2 regions of the Rhizobacter gummiphilus genome follow, and region 1 is predicted to be linked to the other one. Evidence: riboswitches for the same ligand, from Rfam matches in the RefSeq annotation. Region 1 holds a riboswitch; the other holds the start of a gene.
The links. A riboswitch is a leader RNA that binds a small molecule or an ion and turns the genes downstream of it on or off. The one in region 1 is predicted to bind thiamine pyrophosphate.
Positions count from the first base shown of each region.

Region 1 (3,402 bases):
CGGCGTGACGTAGCAGAGCATCGCGGTGCCGTACCAGCCGATGTTGGCCGCACCCATGGCCGAGGAGATGTGGTCGTAGCCGGGCGAGATGTCGGTGATCAGCGGGCCCAGCGTGTAGAACGGCGCCTCGAAGCAGGCCTCGAGCTGCTTGTCGACGTTCTCCTTCACGAGCTGCAGCGGCACGTGGCCGGGGCCCTCGATCATCACCTGAACGTCGTGCTTCCAGGCGACCTGCGTGAGCTCGCCCAGCGTGTGCAGCTCGGCGAACTGGGCCTCGTCGTTCGCGTCGGCGATGGAGCCGGGGCGCAGGCCGTCGCCGAGCGAGTAGCAGACGTCGTACGCCTTCATGATCTCGCAGATCTCGTCGAAGTGCTCGTACAGGAAACTCTCGCGGTGGTGCGCGAGGCACCACTTGGCCATGATGGAGCCGCCGCGCGAGACGATGCCCGTGAGCCGGTTCGCCGTGAGCGGCACGTACGCGAGGCGCACGCCCGCATGGATGGTGAAGTAGTCGACGCCCTGCTCGGCCTGCTCGATCAGCGTGTCGCGGAACAGCGGCCAGCTCAATTCCTCGGCCTTGCCGTGCACCTTTTCGAGTGCCTGGTACAGCGGCACGGTGCCGATGGGCACGGGCGAGTTGCGCAGGATCCACTCGCGCGTCTCGTGGATGTTGTCGCCGGTGGAGAGGTCCATCACCGTGTCGGCGCCCCAGCGGATGGCCCACACGAGCTTGTCCACCTCTTCCTCGATGCCCGACGTGACGGCCGAGTTGCCGATGTTCGCGTTGACCTTCACGAGGAAGTTGCGGCCGATCGCCATCGGCTCGCTCTCGGGGTGGTTCACGTTGCACGGGATCACGGCGCGGCCGCGCGCGACCTCGCTGCGCACGAACTCGGGCGTGATGTCCTGCAGCATCGTGGCACCGAAGCCGTGGCCGCGCTTGGGCAGGCGCTCGGTCAGCAGCCGTTCGCGCAGTTGCGCCTTCAGCAGGTTCTCGCGCACGGCCACGAACTCCATCTCGGGCGTGACGATGCCGCGCCGGGCGTAGTGCATCTGCGAGACGTTGGCTCCCGGCTTCGCGCGGCGCAGGACGGGCGAAGCGGCCATCCGCAGCGCCGACAGCGCGGGGTCGTCCAGACGCTCGCGGCCGTAGGCGCTCGTGAGGCCGGGCAGCACCTCGGTGTCGCCGCGTGCGTCGATCCATGCGGTGCGCAAGCCGAGCAGCCCGCGGGTGATGTCGATGCGGGCGTCAGGGTCGGTGTAGGGGCCCGAAGCGTCGTACACCCGCAGCGGCGGGTTCGGTTCGCGGCGGGGCTCGCCCGGACCTTCGTGCACGAGCGTGTCGGTGAGCGCGATCTCGCGGAACGGCACCCGCACGCCGGACTGCGCGCCGTCGATGTAGACCTTGCGCGAGCCGGGGAATGGCGCACGCGTGATGCGGCGGGACAGGTCGTCGGTGTCGACGTGGGTGGGTTGCTTGGCCATCGTGCCTCCAGGTGGTGGGGTGCCTGCCTGGAGACCGGGCGCGAGGGTGCGCCAGGGCCGAGTGCATTGTTTCCTACGCGGGGGTGATCCCGATCAGGTTCAACGGGTTTGGCGTGATGCGCCATCTCAGCCTCGGATCGAATCGACCCTCGGCACCCCGACAAGCAGGCGGATTCTAGTCACGGCGCCCCACCGCGCGCAAGGCCATCGGTTGACAGACCGTGCGGCACACGCATACTTAACCGATCGATTCATTTTCGGAAGGAACCCTCATGGAAGACATCAAGCCCACCGCCGAACACGCCTGGCTCGACCGTTTCGTGGGCGAATGGACCACCGAGGCGCGCATGGGCGACGAGGTCTACAAGGGCACCGAGACCGTGACCCGCTTCGGGCCCTTCTGGGTGCAGTGCGTGGGCACCTGCGGCATGCCGGGCGGCGACACCGGCACCATGGTGCTGACCCTCGGCTACGACGCGGAGGCAAAGAAGTTCACGGGCACCTGGATCGGCTCGATGATGCCCAAGCTGTGGGTCTACGACATCACCCGCGAGGCCGATGGCACCACGCTCACGATGGCGGCCGACGGGCCGGCGATGGACGGCAACGGCACCGCGAAGTACCGCGACGTGATCAAGTGGATCGACAACGACACGCGCGAGTTCTCGGGGTGGACGCAGAAGGCCGACGGGTCGTGGAGCCAGATGATGAGCTCCACGATCCGGCGCAAGAAATGAAGGGAGTCAGTACGTGGGCCAGCCGTCGCTGGTCCACTTGAGGTCGCTGATCAGCAGCTTCGGGTTGCCGTTGTCCGTCGCGTCGTACGCATGCCGCGCGATCACGCCATGCCCCACGTCCTGCCCGCCCGGCCCCTTCCAGCGCGCATTGCCGGCGTCGAACACCGTGCCCCCGCCGCTCAGCAGGCTCTTGCCCGCCTTGTCGAGGTAAGGTCCTGTGATGGAACGCGAGCGGCCGTAGATGATCTTGTACGTGCTGTTCACACCCTGGCAGCACTTGTCGATGGACGCGAACAGGTAGTACCAGCCGTTGTTGTAGGTGATGGCCGGCGCCTCGATGCCCGCGCTGCGCTTCGCGATGGACGTCTGCGAGCCCGTGGGTTTCATCGTCGACGGGTTGAGCCGCACGATCTTCAGCCCGCTCCAGAACGATCCGAACGCGAGCCAGGGGTTGCCGGACGCGTCGATCACCAGGTTCGGGTCAATCGCGTTGTAGTCGTTGGCGCTCGTCGAGCGCAGCACCAGGCCGTTGTCGGTCCAGCGGCCGTCGCTGACCTTGGTCGCCGACACGAGGCCGATGGCCGAGGTGTTGCTGCCAAAGCTCGAGATCGCGTAGTACACCCACACCTTGCCGTTGAACTGGTGGGCGTCGGGTGCCCAGACGTCGTTGGCCTTCTGGTTCGGCACGTAGGTCTTCCACCACGATGGCGGCGACAGGAAGATGCGCGGCGCGCGGGTCCAGTTGCGGCCGGTGCTGTCGCCGGCCAGCACCTGCAGGCCCTCGCCGGTGCTGAACGTGAACCAGCGGTCCCCCTCCCGGAGGATCGAGGGGTCGTGCGCGCCCACGTCGCCCGTGAGGGCCCAGTGGGCAGCGGACGCGGGAAGGATCGCGGACGCCAATGCGGCGGCCGCCAGCGCCTGGCGCCGGAAGCGTTTCGTGAACATGATTTGTCTCCGTTGTGGTTTTCGGCCGACTTCGCGGCCGTCCGGGCGGGTGCCCGGCGCCTTTTTAAGCCCGGACGGGCCGCGCCGCAATGGGGTCGGCCCCCGAAGGGCGCACCGTGCTTTCTATAATCGGGGACACCCTTCGAGCGCCCCTGATTGCGCCCTCCCATGAGCCCCGACTTCAAACCGACCGAGATCGAACGCGCCGCCCAGGCCGCGTGGACCGCCGCCGACG
Region 1 covers NZ_CP015118.1:5,845,556-5,848,957, forward strand. The annotation lists gene thiC (phosphomethylpyrimidine synthase ThiC) at 1-1,485, opposite strand, end outside; TPP riboswitch at 1,539-1,655, opposite strand; gene A4W93_RS26815 (DUF1579 domain-containing protein) at 1,758-2,222, shown strand; gene A4W93_RS26820 (arabinan endo-1,5-alpha-L-arabinosidase AbnA) at 2,229-3,167, opposite strand; gene leuS (leucine--tRNA ligase) at 3,336-3,402, shown strand, end outside.

Region 2 (3,402 bases), 3.0 Mb from region 1:
CCGTCGTCCAGCACGTTGCGGCGACCTTCGTAGGTGACGTTGGCCTGCAGGTCGAGGCCGGACACGTACGGCACGCGGTAGCGGGCCTGGGCCTTCAGGGTCTGCTCGGGGACGTTGACCGGGGTGCGGCCGTTCAGCGTGGGGTCGGACGAGCCTTCGCGGCGCGCCTTGAGCCACATCGCCCCGGCCCGCAACTGCCAGGGGCCCAGCGTGTGGGTGACGTTGCCGTCGATGCCGCGGTGGTGGGCCGAGCCGTCGAGGTAGTAGTCGGCGCCGGTGTCGGTGACCGTGGGGCGGTCGATGTCGAACCAGGCGATGCCCCAGTCGGTGTTCCCGGCGCTCCCCTTCGTGCCCACCTCCCACTGCCGGCTCTTCGCCTGCAGCACCTGGCCGGCGTTCGTGTAGCCCGCGGCACCCGCGGCGCCGGGCACCACGTACGACTCGGCGCCTTCGCCCCAGCTGGCGTACACGTGCTGGCGGGGCGTCCATTCGTACGAGGCGGCGAGCCACGGCGTGGTCACGGTGTCGCCGTAGCCGGTGGCGTTGTTGCCTTCGGAGTCGACGGTGTCGCGGTGCAGGCGGGTCGTGCGCACGCCCAGCCACGTGCTGAAGCCGTGGCCCCAGTCGATCGCGTCGGTGGCGAAGAACTCGAGGTTGCGTTCCTTGCTGTTGGTGCCTGGTTCGGCCCGTGTCGGGTCTTCGGGGGTGACCTTCGTGCCGTCGATGTTGCCCACGCCGACGTAGTTGTTCGCGCCGGTCTGGACCCCGACGCTGCGCCGGTTGTATTGCACGCCGCCATGCAGCTGGTGCGAGATGCCGCCGGTGTCGACGCGGCCCTTCACCGCGGTCTGCGCGACCTGCACGCGGCGGCGCTCGCCCTCGCTGCGGAAGTCATAGACGTCGTAGTCGCCGTTCGGGCCGTAGCGGTCGCAGTAGCCGGTGGGCGTGCCGCATTCGAAGCCGAACGGGTACGCGAGGCGGTCGTCCGTCTTCAGGCTCTGCGCGCCGACGACACTCACCCAGTGCCAGCCGCCGCCGAATCCCTGGTCGAAGCGCACGGTGCCGGTCAGGCCGTCGAACACGTTCGGCTGGCTCCACGGCTGGTTGTTGAGGTTGTCGGGCTGGCGGACGGTGGGGATGCTGTCGCCGGTCAGGCTGTGGCCCGGCAGGCTCTTGCCCACCTGGTGCGACCACTCGATCTCCGCTTCGAGCAGCGAGTCCGGCGCGATGCGCCAGTCGCCCGCGAACGCGGCGACGGTGCGCTCGGCATGGTCGTAGTGGTCGATCTCGGGCTTGCTGTTCTCGTAGGCCACGTTGACCCGGTAGCCGAACACGCCGTCGTTGCCGGCGCGGCCCCCCAGGTCGATGCCGCCGCCGAGCGTGCCGCGGTCACCCACCGTCACCGCGGCGTTGCGCAGCGTCGTGTCGGTGGGGCGCTTGACGACGTAGTTGACGAGGCCGCCCGGCGAACTGGTGCCGGCCTGGATGCCGCTCGTGCCCTTCAGGATCTCGATGCGTTCCTTGTTCGCGAGCGGGATCACGGTCTCGGCCGTGATGGGCAGGCCTTCACGGCGGTAGTTGTAGCGCTGGTCGAGCACGTAGCCGCGCAGCGCGACGAAGTCCCAGTAGCCGGGCGAGTTGTAGGCGTCGGTGGCGGCGGCCTCGTACGACAGGATGTCGGCGAGGCGGCGTGCCTGCGACTCCTCGAGCTGGTCGCGCGTGACGACCGTGGCCTGCATCGGAACCGACACCAGCGGCACGTCGCCGAACCCGGTGAGGGCGCTGGGGGGCACGGGCGCCTGGGACTTGACGACCAGTGGCGCGAGGGCCGGCGCATCGGTCTGCGCGTGAGCCGCCGCGGCGGTGGCGAGGCAGGCGAGGGCGACCGCACGGCGCGGCGTGCGGAGGGAGGAATGGAGCGGATGGGCCATCGTGACGATCGTGCGATGGCAGGGGCGCGGCGTGAGGGGGGTGGAACGGCGGAGAGGCCCCTCGGCAGACGCTTCCCTGCGCGAGGATTACCTCAATCAGGTTCAAAGGGACTCTCTCAGTCGAGCGCGATGGACCGCGTTCAACACCCCCAGCGAAGGCCGCGCGTGAACGCGGCACGCGCGGATTATTGCAGAGTGCGGATCGTTGATAATCCGCAGCCCCGCCCGGGTGACGAAACTGGTAGACGTAGCGGACTTAAAATCCGCGGCCGCGAGGCGTAAGGGTTCGAGCCCCTTCCCGGGTACCACGCATGGCCCACGGCCTCCGTGTCACACGCCGTCCACGGCCTCCGGATCGTCGAAGGCCTTGTCTGCCGCGGCTTCCGGTGCCAACGCTCGCCAGCGAGGGCGCCCCGCCAGATCCATCGCGATGCGATGCACGTCCGCACCACTCAAGGTGCGATCGAGCGTGAGCATGCGCGCGGTGACGCGTTCGACCCAGTCCGCGTCGGTGAGGTCGGGGGTGGCGGCGAGGGGCAGCATGTGTCGGGTCCTCCATGGCTCGTGGCGATGTGACGTTCCGATCGTGCGCCTCGCGAGAGGTTCCCGCTAGATTTGCGAAGCGGCTGACACGTTGCAGGGGAAATCGAGCCAGCGCGACACCACGGAGCGAAGATGCGCGACATCGCCCGTGGTCTGCAGCATCACGGGTGCGGTCGACGGTGCGTCTTCGGGCGTGACACCGAGCAACCGTGCGGCCTGCCGCGAGACGGGCCATGCGGTGTCGATCAGCATGACGCCTTCGCCCATCGCGGCCTGGATGTGGTGGCGCACGAACGGGTAGTGGGTGCAGCCGAGCACCACGGTGTCGACACGCGCGTCGCGCAACGGCGCGCAGAAGGTCTCGATCATCGCCACCATGTCGGGTGCGTCGAGGTCCCCGCGTTCGATCTGTCCGGCGAGGCCGGGGCAGGGCTGCAGCACGATCGTCGCGTCACCGCCGTGGGCGTCGAGCAGGCGCTGGAACTTCGCGCTGCGCAAGGTGGTGGGCGTCGCCATCACGCCGATGCGGCCGCTGGCCGAGGTCTTCACGGCCGGCTTGATCGCGGGCTCGACGCCCACGACGGGAATCTCCGGCCAGCGCTCGCGCAGCGCGGCCACAGCCACGGCCGTGGCCGTGTTGCAGGCCACCACGATCAGGCGGGCGCCGCTGGCGACGAGGTGGCCGCCGATGGCGAGGGTGCGCGCGGCCACGTACTCGTCGGTGCGTTCGCCGTACGGCGCGTGGGCCGAGTCGGCGACGTAATGCAGCGGGTGCTCGGGCAGGGTGCGGTGCAGCACGCTCAGCACCGACAGGCCGCCGAGGCCGGAGTCGAACACGCCCACGAGGGGCTTCGGGTCGGCGGAAGAGGACGCGGCGATCGAGGTCATGGCCGCGCGGAGTCTAACGGAGCAAAAAAATGCTGGCGGT
Region 2 covers NZ_CP015118.1:2,874,401-2,877,802, forward strand. The annotation lists gene A4W93_RS12835 (TonB-dependent siderophore receptor) at 1-1,931, opposite strand, end outside; TPP riboswitch at 1,988-2,092, opposite strand; tRNA gene A4W93_RS12840 (tRNA-Leu) at 2,155-2,239, shown strand; gene A4W93_RS12845 (hypothetical protein) at 2,262-2,474, opposite strand; gene murI (glutamate racemase) at 2,541-3,362, opposite strand.
Region 2: it holds a riboswitch for thiamine pyrophosphate, as region 1 does, so the genes downstream of both, A4W93_RS12835 (TonB-dependent siderophore receptor) here and thiC (phosphomethylpyrimidine synthase ThiC) in region 1, are expected to answer to the same signal.